DNA from 3 places in the Novosphingobium sp. fls2-241-R2A-195 genome. Region 1 is predicted to be linked to each of the others. Evidence: riboswitches for the same ligand, from Rfam matches in the RefSeq annotation. Region 1 holds a riboswitch; each other region holds the start of a gene.
What was found. A riboswitch is a leader RNA that binds a small molecule or an ion and turns the genes downstream of it on or off. The one in region 1 is predicted to bind cobalamin.

Region 2: it holds a riboswitch for cobalamin, as region 1 does, so the genes downstream of both, QRN25_RS20150 (HoxN/HupN/NixA family nickel/cobalt transporter) here and cobW (cobalamin biosynthesis protein CobW) in region 1, are expected to answer to the same signal.
Region 3: it holds a riboswitch for cobalamin, as region 1 does, so the genes downstream of both, QRN25_RS15525 (TonB-dependent receptor) here and cobW (cobalamin biosynthesis protein CobW) in region 1, are expected to answer to the same signal.

Annotation. Positions count from the first base shown of each region.
Region 1 covers NZ_JARVRY010000006.1:22,758-27,509, reverse strand. The annotation lists gene cobN (cobaltochelatase subunit CobN) at 1-1,434, opposite strand, end outside; gene cobW (cobalamin biosynthesis protein CobW) at 1,667-2,716, opposite strand; cobalamin riboswitch at 2,903-3,144, opposite strand; gene fahA (fumarylacetoacetase) at 3,189-4,493, opposite strand; gene QRN25_RS05405 (sensor histidine kinase) at 4,699-4,752, opposite strand, start outside.
Region 2 covers NZ_JARVRY010000027.1:63,487-68,238, forward strand. The annotation lists gene QRN25_RS20140 (alpha/beta fold hydrolase) at 1-29, shown strand, start outside; gene QRN25_RS20145 (hypothetical protein) at 220-666, shown strand; gene QRN25_RS20150 (HoxN/HupN/NixA family nickel/cobalt transporter) at 1,002-2,054, opposite strand; cobalamin riboswitch at 2,242-2,484, opposite strand; gene QRN25_RS20155 (nuclear transport factor 2 family protein) at 2,553-2,951, opposite strand; gene QRN25_RS20160 (hypothetical protein) at 3,207-3,467, shown strand; gene QRN25_RS20165 (sigma-70 family RNA polymerase sigma factor) at 3,759-4,181, shown strand; gene QRN25_RS20170 (ribonucleotide-diphosphate reductase subunit beta) at 4,394-4,752, shown strand, end outside.
Region 3 covers NZ_JARVRY010000021.1:71,212-75,963, reverse strand. The annotation lists gene QRN25_RS15530 (hypothetical protein) at 1-142, shown strand, start outside; gene QRN25_RS15525 (TonB-dependent receptor) at 365-2,419, opposite strand; cobalamin riboswitch at 2,592-2,839, opposite strand; gene QRN25_RS15520 (purple acid phosphatase family protein) at 3,312-4,601, opposite strand; gene QRN25_RS15515 (TonB-dependent receptor) at 4,613-4,752, opposite strand, start outside.

The DNA of each region.
Region 1 (4,752 bases):
GCGCTCCAGCATCTTCGCGCGCGCGCCTTCGGGCACCTCGGCGAAGGCGGCTTCGTAGTCGGCCAGCGGCAGCGAAATCTCGCCGGGTCGATCCAGCGAGGTCAAGTCGTTGGTCACCCCGCCGGTCATCAGCCGCATCAGCGCCTGCCCGTCCTCGGGCGCGCCGCCGGTATCGTATCCGGCGGCACGAAGGCTGGAGAGGATCGAGGCCGCGCTGGCGGGCGTGTCGAGGCCGACGCCGTTACCGATCCGCCCGTCGCGATTGGGATAGTTCGCCAGCACCAGCGCCACCTTGCGCTGCGCGGGCGCGGTGCGGCGCAGGCTCGCCCAGTTGGCGGCGAGGTGGGCGACGAACGCCACCCGGTCCGGCGCGACGCGGGGGACGACGATGCCGCACTTCGTCACTTCGTCGAAGCGTTCGGCCGCCTTGAAGGCGACGGCGCGGGTGAACAGGCGGCCGTCGAGTTCGGGCAGCGCCACGTTCATAGCCAGATCGCGCGGGCCGAGGCCGCGTGCGGCGGCCTGCCAGTCCGCTTCCTCGACACCCGCGAAAGCGACCTGCAGGATCGGGCAGTCGGCGCGTTCGAGAACCCCGCCGACGCGCGGCTCGCCCGAGGAAGAGGAGGCGAAGCTGGTGGCATTGACGATCACGTCGGGCGCAATCTCGGTCATCAGGCCGCCGAGCCGGTCGATGGCGAAAGGCTCCCGCAGCGCCCGGACATGGACGGCGGCGACGTTGAACCCGCGAGCCTGCAATGCGGCGACCATCGCGTCCACGGCGTCGAGCGTGCCCGCGATCATCAGCGCGCGGTAGAATACCAGCAGCACGACGGGGGCGTCGGGACGCCATGATGCGCGCAAGTCGGCCAAGCTCGGCCGGTCCACGCCTTGCACGTAGAGCCCCGCGTCGGCCACCGGCACCGGGTCGTCGGGCTGGCCGGAATCCTCGCCGATCAGCCGCGCGGCGGTGCGCAGGAACGAGAGGGCATTGGCGCTGCCCCCCTGCCGCAGATAGTCGCGGAGGTGCTCGACCGTCTCGGCGGGGAGGGTGGAGGCGACCGTCAGCGTCGGATCATCCTCTCGCCCGTCGGCGATGGCCGCGAAGGCGATGCCCTTCTCGCGGGCGATCAGGGCGATTTCGTCGATGCCGTAGGGCCAGTAGCTCTTGCCGCCGAGCAGCACCACGCACACGAATTTTGCGTGGGCGATCACCTTCTCGACGTAGAGATCGACCGAATACGGGTGCCGCAACTGCAGCAGGTTGGCGAGGCGGACGCTGGGCGCGCCCTCCGGCAGCCCTGCCGCTGCCTTGGCGAAGCAGGCGAGTTCGCTGTCCGCCACCGTCAGGATGACGATGTCGCCCGGCGGCTGGTCGAGGTCGATCGCCTCCTCGCCGTTGGAGATCGTGCCCGGGGTGGCGGAAAGCAGGTGCATCAGGCGGCGCTCGCCGGGCTGACGGCAGAGCTAACCGCCCTGGATTGCTTCACCCGCTGCGCGGGTTCGCAATGACGAAGGAGGGGGTAGAGCCGGAGGTCTTCGTTCAACGCCCGTCCGCTTCCCCACCGCTCGTCATTGCGAGCGCAGCGAAGCAATCCAGGGCGGTTCGCGCGGCTCTGGATTGCCGCGCGGCTGCGCCGCTCGCAATGACGAAGGGAGAGAGAAGGAATCACGCCGGGACCGAACCCAGCACGCCTGCCAGCGCGGCTTCGATGGCGGCCTGATCGAGCCCCTTCTGGCCGATCACCACCAACTGCGTGCGGCGCGGTTCTTCGGGCTTCCACGCGCGGTCGAAGAAGTGCTGGATGCGCGGGCCGACGCCCTGCAGCACGAGGCGGCTGGGCTTGCCCGCCAGCGCGACCATGCCCTTCACGCGCAACACGTCGTGCGCGGCGATCTGGTCCTTCAGGCCCGCCAGCAGCGCGTCGAGGTCCGCCACTTCGCCGCCGTTCAGGATGAAGGTGTCGAAGTCGTCATGGTCGTGATCGTCGTCGAGGCCGTCGATATGCGACTTGCGGCTGTCGAGGTCGTCCTCGGCGGCCGCGACGATGCCGAGCAGCGCGGCGATGTCCACCGCGCCGTGGTCCGCGCGCACGATCTTGACGCCGGGGCGCGTCTCAGCGGCGACGGTCTTCTCGACTTCGGCCAGCACGTCCGCATCGACGAGGTCGGTCTTGTTGAGCACCACCATGTCGGCGCAGCCCAGCTGTTCCTCGAACAGTTCCTCGAGCGGGCTGTCGTGGTCGAGGTTGGGATCGGCGGCGCGGGCGGCGGCGAGGGCTTCCTCGTCCGTAGCGAAGCGACCGGCGGCGACGGCATCGGCATCGATCAGGGCGATCACGCCGTCCACCGTCGCGCGGGTGCGGATGTCCGGCCACTGGAAGGCCTTCACCAGCGGCTTGGGCAGCGCGAGGCCCGAAGTCTCGATGATGATGTGGTCGGGCGGGGTCTCGCGGTCGAGCAGCTTCTGCATCGTCGGCAGGAAGTCGTCGGCCACGGTGCAGCAGATGCAGCCGTTGGCGAGTTCGAGGATATCGTCCTCGGGGCAGGCCTCGTCGTTGCAACCCTTGACCAGTTCGCTGTCGACGCCGACGTCGCCGAACTCGTTGATGACGAGGGCGAGGCGGCGGCCCTTCGCGTTCTGCAGCAGGTGGCGGATCAGCGTGGTCTTGCCGGCGCCGAGGAAGCCGGTGATGACGGTGGTGGGTACTTTGCTCAAGGCTCTCAACTCCCGCGCCGGCGACTTCTCGCGGCGGGGCGTACCGGCGCTTTCGCGCCGGCGCGGGGCAGGGGCGACGGACAGGCGCGAAGACGCCCGGCGACCTGCTCCGCTGCGGCCCCTAAGCCGCATGCGTGTCGTCGCTCAGACGGTGAACCGTGCCGCGGCCATCCCCTGGACCAAGGCAAGAGCGACCAGACGCCGGCAGGTCTCCTGGCTCGCGGGTCACAGCTTGATGCACGGCCTTCCCGAAGCCTCGCATGTCGCAGCGTCCGGCCTCAGTGGCTGCCTCCCCGCACGGTGAGGGGGGAAGCGATGTGCATCGCGCTCGCCGCTTACAGTTGCAGGGACAGCTGCGGATTCGAACGGCGAACCGTTCCCACCGCCTTCCCTTTTAAGCCCCTTGCGGGGCACCGGCGCGATCTTGTCCCCGGCGGATACCGGGAGGCAGGGGTGGGCGCAAGTGTTGGTTTCAGCGTGCCGGAAGGATGCGGGCGCGGCATTCTCCGAAACCTATGGAAACGAAGCCCTCTGCGGCGGCGGTGGCGGTGATGGAGATTTCGTCGCCGTCCTCCAGGAACGTGCGGGTCTCGCCACTGGCCAAGGTGAGGGGCGACTTGCCGCCCTGCGACAATTCCATGAGGCTGCCGAAACCCTCTCGCTCGGGAGCGGAAATCGTGCCGGTGCCGAGCAGGTCGCCGGGCGTCAGGTTGCAGCCATTGGATGCATGGTGCGCGACCATCTGGTTCACCGTCCAGTACATGTTGGTCGCCGGGCCTTGGCTGAGGCGATGGGGCGGAAGCCCGGCCTTGCGCATGGCCTGCGTGGTCAGGTGGACCTGCAGCATAACGCCCAGCGCGCCGTGGGCCTGATCATCCGCGTCAGACAGATAGGGCAGGGGCTGCGGGTCGCCTTCAGGTCGGGGCGGCTGGGCCACGCGGAAGGGCGCAAGGGCTTCGGGCATGACGACCCATGGCGAGATCGTCGAGTGAAAGTTCTTCGACAGGAACGGGCCGAGCGGCTGGTACTCCCAGCCTTGCACGTCGCGCGCGGACCAGTCGTTGAGCAGGCAGAAACCGGCGATATGCTGCGCAGCATCGGTGATCGGCACGGGCTCGCCGAGGTCGTTGCCGCTGCCGATCCAGACGCCCATTTCCAGTTCGTAGTCGAGCCTTGCAGTCGGCGCGAAGATCGGCGCATCGGCCTCGGGCGGCTTGCGCTGGCCGGTGGGGCGCACGACCGGAACACCCGAGGGACGGATCGAGGACGCGCGGCCGTGATAGCCGATCGGCACGTGCTTGTAGTTGGGCAGCAGCGGGTTGTCCGGGCGGAACTGGCGGCCGATGTTGTTGGCGTGATGGATACCGACATAGAAGTCGGTGTAGTCGCCGATGCGTGTCGGCAGGTGCGGCATGCAGGCTTCGACCGGGTGCAGCATGGGCTCGATGACCGGGCGGCGGGTTTCGTCGCAGAGCAGGTCGGAGAGGGCATGGCGCAGGGCGCGGCGGTCTTGCGCGGGGATGGCCAGCAGGCGGGCCATGTCCGCATCGCTGCAGATTTCGGCGAGGTTTGCGGGGACGAGGCCTGCTGTGGCCAGTGCACGGATGTTCAGGATCTGGTCGCCGATTGCAACACCGATCCGCGTCGGTGTCTCTTCTGAGGTGGAGAACACACTGAAAGGCAGGTTCTGGACCGGGAAGTCGCGGTGGCCTTCGGCGCTTTCAACCCAGCTCTTGCGGGCAGGGTCATGGGTTTCGTCGATAGTCCACCAGTTCACAGGTCGCTCTCCTTGGCCTTGCGTCTTGCGGCGGGTTGTTCCCGGCTGCTGCGTCGGCCTTGCGTTATCCGTACGAGCGCACGAAGACTAGTGGCAAACCTTCCCGTCCAACTCTTCGTCATTGCGAGCGCAGCGAAGCAATCCAGGGCAGCACTACGCCGCCTTGGATTGCTTCGCTGCGCTCGCAATGACGAAAGGGCGCGCGTCAACCCATCGGCGGCTGGGGCACGTCCAGGCGCGCGATCAGGCCGCCTTCGGG
Region 2 (4,752 bases), on a different contig from region 1:
ATAGACTTGACGCGATAGCGCGGCTCTAGAGGCGGTTTCCCTAAGGGGATTTCCGCAAGGAGTCTGCGCAGCCCTGAATACACGGGTGTTTCACCTAGCCTCTATAAGATGTAACAAGGTGGGACAGCGAATCCGGGCTATATGGAACTGCGTATTGACGCCGGGCCACGTCTGGTGACTGTGGCGCACCCTTCGGACGCGAAAGAAAACGATAAGGCAATGGCAAGTACTTCGAACAATGTCGGCGGCGATCGCGCTTATGCGAGGCGTCTGCGTGACTTCCTCCACGATTGCGCGGGCAGTGCCGCGTGCGAGGAGATCGACCGTATTCGCGAAGCGCTGGCCTTGTTGGACGGCGTCGGCATCGACGGTGCCATACCGCTCGACCGTGTGCGTATCGATGCGATGCTCGAATGCGGCGCGGCGATGAGCGCCGTGCTTGAGATCATCGGCCCGGACATGCCCTTCATGCTGTCGCGCGGCAGTCACGACACCTGCCTTGCGACCGTGGTGCCGCCGGGCGGCTCCGAGGAGGCCATTGCTGAGGGCTCGACGCTTGCGCTGGCGATGCTGGCCGGGCACGTCGCTGCGGTGCTGGCGAAGGGCGAGCGCGCGCCGCATGCCGCTGATGTCCAGTTGGCCTCGACTTCCATCCGCCTTCACTGACAGCCTGAACCGGCAGCCGGGCTGACAGGTTTCCCCGAACTGTCCCGTCAGAAGCCCGGCCGGGAGGGGATGACGACGGGTGCGCCGTCCACTTTGGTGGTGACATAGGCATTGACGACCGAAGGGCCACACCGCGATGCTCGCACGGGCCAACCAGAGCCAGCAGAGCGTCCTCTCGCTGCTGCACTAATAACGCAATGTTATGTAGAGCCTTCCTGTCCCGGAAGATTCGAAAAGGCCGTGGTTCCTCATGGTCCGAGCTTTCTTGCGTTGAAAAAGATCCACTCTCGTTCCCTCCCGCTTGCGGAAGGGAACGAGGGTTGGTCGTTTGCGACCTAGTCGCAGCGGGGTGGGTTGGCCGTTGCCCGCATCTCTACCGTGTCCAGCCCGCCCCAACGGAACACGGCCCAGCTCAGTAACCAGCACATCACGAACAGGCCGATGATCAGGAATCCCAGCGTGTTGAACTGCTCCGAAAGCGAGGCCGCCCCGGACCATACGCCGCCCTCCAGCCCGAATTTCTCCGACAGCAGCGCGGCGGTCTGGATCGAGCCGATCACCAGCGCCACCATGGCGGAGATGGCCGTGATGACGATGTTGTAGTAGAGCTTGCGGATCGGCTTGACGAAGGCCCACTCGTAGGCCCCCAGCATGATGACGCCGTCGGCGGTATCGACCAGCGCCATGCCAACTGCGAACAGCGCCGGGAATACAAGTACCGAGCCCAACGAAATCCCGTCTGCCGCATGGGCGCCGGACAGACCGAGGATGGCGACTTCGGTGGCGGTGTCGAAACCGAGGCCGAACAGGAAACCGAGCGGCGCCATGTGCCAGGCATGGCGCACCAGCCGGAACACGGGGCGCAGGATTCGCGCGATCAGCCCGCGCCCGGCGAGCAGCATGTCAAGGTCTTCCTCGGCATAGGTCCCGCCGCGCCGTACTTCGACGAAGCGCTGCCAGACCCCGCGCAGGATCGCGAGGTTCATGATCGCGATCAGGAACAGGAAGGTCGCCGAAATGATCGTGGCGATCACCCCGCCCGAGCGGCCGAACGCCTCGAAATCATCGAGAGTGCCTGCTGCCAGCGCGATGGTAGTCGCGGCGATCAGGACAATGGCGGAATGGCCGAGCGCGAACCACAGGCCCACGGTGATCGGGCGCTGGCCCTCCTGCATCAGCTTGCGAGTGACGTTGTCGATGGCGGCGATGTGGTCGGCGTCGACGGCGTGGCGCAGGCCGAGGCTCCAGGCGAGGAGGGCGGTGCCCAGCATCACCGGGCTGGCGTGGAACAGGCTGAAGGCCCAGCCCCAAACGAGGAGGTTGGCGGCGGCAAGTATGGAAAAGAGCACAGTTATCCGGCTCTTTAGAGGGGTTTTCGCAGGCGACATCGGCGTCATGATCCGTCTTCGCGTCGGCGACCTGACGGGGGACTGCCGCGCCGTCGGCGCGGTCGGCACGGGAGGCCCCGGACGGACGCGGCAGCGCCCGGCGTACCTCGCGCCGATGCGGCCCCCGCCGCACGTTGCGTCGCTCAGACGGACAGTTCCGTGCCGCGGCCATCCCCTGGACCAAGGCAAGAGCGACCGGACGCAGGCAGGTCTCCTGGCTCGCGGGTCATCGCTTGATGCATGGCCTTCCCGTGGCCTCGCATGTCGCAGCGTCCGGCCCAGTGGCTGCCGGTGTCCACCTTCGGGGCACCGGCCTATGCATCGTGCTCGCCACTTACAGTTGCAGGGACAGCCCCGGATTTGGATGAGAACATCCTCACCGCGTTCCCTTTTAAGCCCCTTGCGGGGCACCGGCGCGATCTTTGTCGAAAGGCTCGGGATGAGCGCTTCGACGCGGCTTTCCTAATCGCGCGGCCGTCCCGCCGCAAGAGGCGCGCGCTATTCGGCGATGTTCATGGCGTAAATGCGCCGGGCGAAGCGCCAGCGCCCGCCGTGGCGGACGAGTTCGTCGTCGTAGCGGGCGGCGAATTTCATCACCTTGCCTTCGATCCGGGCGATTTCGCGCACGTGGCAGCGGCCCTTGGCAGTGTCGCCCGAAACCTGGATCGCGCCGGGCATGGCGAAAAAGACCATCGCCTCCATCGTGGCGAACAGATCGTCCCAGGTGCGGGAGAGGGCCTCGTGGCCCCGGACTTCGGCGTGGCTGGTGATCCACTCGGCATCGGGCGCCCAGCAATCGAGCCACTGCGCCTTGTCGATCCGCGATGCGGCGTCGGCGTACGTCTCCATCAGTTCGCGGATGGCGGCGCGGTCCTCGGCGGGGCCGGTGAATTGCATGAGGCTCTCCCTTTTGCGGGGAGGGTGTGGTGATGCGGGAGGCGAAGCAAGGGGAGGGGCATCGCGGTGGCAATGGATGCGTTTGGGCTCGGGGCTTCGACAAGCTCAGCCTGAGCGGGTTTGGAGGTTTGCGCTACTGCCGCTCACCCTGAGCTTGTCGAAGCCCCAGCAGTCAGTCGCACCTCCTCAATCCATCACCGACACCGAAATCCGCCGGTTCCTCGGGTCATGCGGGTCGGTGGGGATTAGCGCTTCGTGGTCGGCCGCGCCCTCGATGCGGTGGAAGCGGTCTTCGGCGATGCCGTCGTGCATTCCCTGCCGCTGGCACTAGTGGTGGAGCCCAGCACTTCGCGCGCTCGCCGCGCTGCTGTGCCTGGTCCCCTCGATCTCCGAATGCCTGCGGCGCAGCCGATCGAAGTGATCGACGAGATCGGCTGCGCCGGCCGGCCCCATGATGCGATGGGCCTTTCCGCCCCCGTTGAAGAAAGCGCCTCCGAAGAAAGTTGGGTCGCATGAATATCGACCAGATGTCCTTTTCCGCCCGCAGCGCTAACGAGGGCAACGTGGCCGACCGGGTTCGCCGCCTCCTGCCGATGGTTAAGCGGTAAGCCTGGTACGTCCACGGCATCGGGCCGCCCGGAGAGGATCTAGCGCAGTTGGGCCTGGCGGCCCTCACCGAATGCGTGCAGATGCACGACCTTCAGACCGAGGACGGCTTCGCCGCCTACGCCAAGATGCGGGTGAGGGGGGCGATGTTGGACCTCGTGCGCCGCGCCGGGCACGCGCGGGACGTCCGAGCGACGCCGCATGCTGGCCGACAAAGAGACGCAGCTCCGGGGCTGGCTCGGCCGCGATCCGAGGCCCGACGAACTGGCACAGGCGATGGGCATTGGCGAGTGCGAATTGGTTTCGCTGCAGGACGCCGCCCGCCCGATGCGCTTCGAGCCGATTGACAAGGTCTATTCCGATCAGTCGATGACCTGCGCCACGGAAACGCCTGACAGCTTCGCGATGCTGGTCGATGTCGAGATGCGCGGCGCGGTCATCGCGGCGATCACCGACCCGCCGGATCGGCTCAAGCTGATCGTGCAGCTCTACTTCGTCGAGGAACTGAACCTAGCTGAGATCGCCGAGGTCTTGCAAGTTTCGATCCCGCGTGTGCACCAGCTGAAAGCGCAGGCGATCGACAAGCTGGGAGAGAGCCTGAAAGGCGTCGCCGAAGTCCTCTGACCGGCACAATCCGGGGATTCGGACGAGGGCGGCGAAATTAATCGCACCCACAACCCCTTGGGGCTGCACTTTTTCCTTGCCCCCACATATTCCTGTGGGAAGATGATTCACGCACTCGATTTGCGCGCGATCTTGCCTATCTCTGGCCTTTCCGCCCAAGCGTGAAAGCGTTGTGGGTGAACGCAATTTCAGACGATCCACCGGAGCCGCCCATGTCCCTTCTCGAAGCCCGCAAGACCTACAAGCCCTTCGAATATCCCTGGGCTTACGACTACTGGAAGATCCAGCAGCAGGTCCACTGGCTGCCCGAGGAAGTGCCTCTGGGCGAGGACTGCCGCGACTGGGTGCAGAACATCTCGGAGCATGAACGCAACCTGCTCACCCAGATCTTCCGCTTCTTCACGCAGGCCGACGTGGAAGTGCAGGACTGCTACCACGAGAAGTACGCGCGCGTCTTCAAGCCGACCGAGATCAAGATGATGCTCACCGCCTTCTCCAACATGGAGACGGTGCACATCGCCGCCTATTCGCACCTGCTCGACACCATCGGCATGCCCGAGAGCGAGTACGG
Region 3 (4,752 bases), on a different contig from region 1:
GTTGAAAGGATTGCCGAAAGGGCGATTGCATATCAACGACACGATTGCTTCACGCGGCGTGCGAGCAGCATTGTCGGCAGGATGGGATCCGACGTCGCGAGGCAAACCTATTGTATTTATGGTCGATGCCAACGGCGACTAAGCGGACGCAAATCGTGGACGCGCACACCGCAGATGTAAACTTAGTCGGACAAGATAGTGCCATTCCTACTTCGTGACCGACAAAGCAGACGGGCTGCACCTGGGGAATGGAAATCGGCGATTGAGCGACCAACCAGGGTCGGAACGGATCTTCGCATTGAGTAGAATCGCAGCACGACCACGCCCTGCCCTGCCGAACGGCGGGGCAGGGCAGGGCGTTTGATCAGAATGTGAAGCGTGCGCCGATCTTGAACGTGCGCGGCTCGATCACGCGGCTGAGACGCCCCTCCACCGGGCCATGGGTGTCGAACGCCGGGATGTAGGATTCGTAGTAGTACGCGATGTCCTTGTCGTGGCTGTCGAAGATATTCAGCACCTCACCGTAGATCTCGATCTTGCGGCCCTTCCATGCGGCGCGGGCGTTGACGATCGTGCTGCCCTTGTCGCGCACCGAATTGTCCTCGATCAGCGGGTAGGGCCCCAGATGTCGGACGCGCACGCTCGCCTCCCATGAGTCGAGCACGATCGCCGCGCCGGCAGAGACCGCGTTCTCGACCGCGTTGGGAATGCGATCGCCATTGTCGTAGCGCGAGTGACTGGCGACATAGCTGCCGTCGAGTGCCAGCCACGGCAGCGGCCGCCAGAACCCGACTACCTCGTAGCCATGACGCTTGCTGGCGCCAGTCGGCTCCACCGCGTTGGAATCGCCGACGAAGCGCAGTTCGCTGCCCACGTCGAGCCACCAGTACGTGGCCGTCAGCGAGACGGTGCCCAGTTGCAGGCGCCCGCCCAATTCCTTGCCGGTGCCGCGCACGAGCACGGGCACGGGGGATTCCACGTTTATCGCGCCGCGCACGTCGTTGGAGTGGAAACCGCGTCCCCAGTTGGCGTAGACCTCGAACTGAGGGACGATCTCGTAGGCTGCAGATACCTTGGGTGATATGATGGAATCATGCCCACTGCCGGTTCCCAGATCGGCCGCCACGGCATCTCGCGCGCGAACCGTGTAGCGGTAGTAATCTGCCCGCATGCCGCCGGTCAGCCTGAGGCCACGCGCCGGCTTCCAGGTCGCTTCACCGTAGAGCGCGCCGGACAGTTCCTCGACGTGGTATCGTCCCAGTGAGGACAGGAAGGCGCGGGTGTCTGCGCGATTTACCCCGACATTGCCGATGTGATCGTAGCGGTTTTCGGTTCCCACGCTCAATTGCAGCGTCGAGTCCACATCCCACTGCTTGCGCGCGGTGAGGCCCACGATCCAGCGCTTGTCGAACTGGTCGATCTGCGCACTGGTGCCATCGGGATCGGCGTACGTCGGGTTCGAATACATGTTCCAGTTGTAGTACTGGGCATAGACATTCGCGTTCCAGCTCGGCTGCCGCATCGCGATGTTGCCAACCCAGCGTGTGGTGCGGCCGCGCGCCGAAGGATCGGGCGAGCAGAACTCGTCAGGACACAGCGCGCTGCCGATGATCCGCTCCGGGATCTGCTCGGTCGGCCGCCAGGTGGCGTGGTAGGCATGGAGCGAAGCTTCGAGGGTGCCTCCGCCGGTGGGCGCGGTGTACTTCGCGAAGCCGGAGTAATGCCGAAGGTGTTCTGCCTCCTGCCAGGGCCCGTCATAGCGCTTCGCCTGCCCCACCAGCGTCAGGCTGCCACCCGCCACATCCTTGACGGTTCCACCGGCGGCCAGGCGCCCCGACATGTAGGATCCCCCTTCGACCGAGATCCACGGGCGGTCGAACCCATCGATAGTGGTCATGGAGGCCGCGCCCGCCAGTGCGAAGTCGCCGCCATCGGCGCGGTACGGTCCCTTGCGAAAATCCTCTCGGGCGACGACCTCGGGGATCAGACCGTTGAGATCGAGATAACCCTGACCGTGACCATGGCTACGCAGGTTCATCTGCACGCCGTCGATGTAGGTCGTGAAGTCGGTGCCGTGATCAAGGTTGAAGCCGCGCAGGAAGTACTGGTTAGCCTTGCCGCTGCCCGAATGCTGCGCCGCCACCATGCCGGGCACCGCCTCGAGCAGTTCGGCGACCCGCAGCAGCGGACGGACCAGCAGGTCGGATCCGCCGACGCTACCTTCGCTGGCGGCATGAGCGGTGCCGATCTTGGCCTCGCCGCGTCCGAACACCACGATCTCACTGGAGCCGCCGGGTGCGATGTCGGCGGGGACCTCTTTGGCTTGCGCTGGCACCGTCGCCAGTACCATTGCGCTGCCAGTCGCGATCCCTGTCGCGATGCGCACCAGCGCAACGGTTGTCATCAAATTCATCGTCATTCCCCCCGGGCGCCTGCGACTGGGTGGGAGACGTGCCGCCATAAAGACGGTCGGCACGCGCCTGCGGCCGGACGCCGCGGGCGACCGTCTGCGCGAACCGATGCGGCCTCCACCGCTGGTTCGTCGCTCGAACGGAATGATTCCGGGCCCTGGCCACCCCCTGGACCACGGCATGAGCGACCAGACGCAGGCAGGTCTCCTGGCTCACGGGTCAACGCAGCGATGCACGGCCTTCCCAGGCCTCGCATGTTGCAGCGTCCGGCCCAGTGACTGGCGGCAGGACCCTTCGCCCCGCCGCGCATATGCATCGCGCTCACCGCTTACAGTTGCAGGGACAGCCTCGGATTCGAGGGGCAAAAACCCCTCTCACCGCGTTCCCTTTTAAGCCTCTTTCGAAGCACCGGCGCGATCTCGTCCGCGCCGATGAGGGCGCAGGCACAGCGCGCTATCCCAACCCTTCCCAAGACACAAGAGTGTCTGATTGGTCGCAGAATGTTTTTGGAAATATCGCGCGGCGCCGCAGCGGAAAGATTGCGGATATAAAGAAAGCAGACAAGCCGGAGTAGACGTAGGCAATCCGAGTCTGAGTGTCAGCTAAGGATCGACGGCAGTAGCGATTGACAGGCACCTTATGAGCACTGCCCAGCCGGGTATTGGTAATTATAAGTAACTGTCAATATGGGGGCTGTACCATTCGTCGATCGTAAGGCTGCGCCAAAACTCTGTCGATATCCCGATTTTTTAAAGGATTTCATGCCTATCGACACGATCAGTTCTAACACCTCGCCTTTGCTATCCTCGGGCAGTTTAAGAATCCTCGTCGCGATGGCTAAGGTGTCCGTCGCGGCGAGGAAAGCTTGCTTCCGAACTGATGGTTTCCAGATCCCGGCCGTCAACGTGTATTTTTACGCAGCGAGACTTCGTCGAGCGCTTCGCCGGTGGCAGTGTAGGCGCGGTAGGTCAGGTGATCCGGAGTCACATCGATAACTTGATAGGCCTGCGTGCGTGACGCCGACTTGCGCGCCCAGGTCAAGCTGCCGACATCGTACATTTTGGGACCGGCCACCGACACCGCATACGTTGAGCCGGCATCGTCGGTGGTCGGGCCATCTGGGCCGATTGCGCCGCGTGCATAGCCATGGTCGTGGCCCTGCAGCACCAGATCGACCTTGTACTTGTCGATCAGCGGTTTCAGTGCCGCGCGCACTTTCGGGTTGTCGCGGCCCGGTTCGCTGGAGAACAGCGGGAAGTGCAGGAACATCACCGTCCAATGGCTGGGGTTGTGCGCCAGAAGGCCATCGAGCCACTTGATGATGGATTTCCTCGCCTTCTCATCGCGGTCGACCTGCATGGAATCGATCGAGATCAGGCGCAGGCCCTGATAGTCGGTGTACCAGCTGGTTTCGCGGCTGGCGGGAACGTCGGCCGGGCCGTCTTCGGGCAGGGTGAACTGGCGGCGCCACTGGCCGTTGATCGAGGAGCCGGCGCGGGCGGTCTCGTCCTTGACGTATTCGTGATTGCCCGGCGTCGGCATCTGCGGGGTCTGGGCATAGAGGAAGCCGCCGGCCGTGAACCATTCGCCCCATTCGGCGTCGCTGTCGTGGCGGTTGATGAGATCGCCCGCATGGATCGTGAACGCCGCGTCGCCCGCCTGCCGGAAGGCCATGCGCAGCGTGCGCGAGGCTTCGGACAGGATCTGGTTCTGCATGTCGCCCATGTAGATGAAGCGGAACGGCTTCGCCTCGCGCGAGGCGGTGCGGAACTGCAGCCATTCGGACCAGTGCGTGCCGTCGCCCACGCGGTAGGCGTAGACGGTATCGGCCTGCAGGCCCTTCAGCACCGCCGAGTGATAGGCGGCACGGAAGGCGGGGTCCTCGCGCACGGGCAGGACGGCGTCGTCGGTCGTCGCGGCGAGGGTCATCGGGGATTTCACGAAGTCCGGGCTGCTGGTCGCCACCGCATATTGCACCTGCCCGGCAGAGCCCGGCGCCGAGCGCCAGGTCACCGCCATCTCGCTCGCCGGGTCGGCGGTGAGATTGAGCACGATGCGCTCGGGGTTCACCGTCGCCGGGGCGAGGATCACCGCAGGGGGCGCGGCGGGAACGGCATCAGCCGCCCCCGCCGCGCTGAGGGGAAACGCGCTCAGCAACAGCGCGCTGGCAAGGGTTCGGGTCGCAGTCATCCTTGTTCCCCTCAGAAGATCATGTTGAAGCCGAGCGTCATGCTGCGGCCGTTCTTGACATAGGCGCGGCTGGCGCCGGTGCCGGACGAGACGGTTTCCCAATATGTGTGGGAATCGAAGAGGTTGCGGACCTGGAACTGGATCGACGACT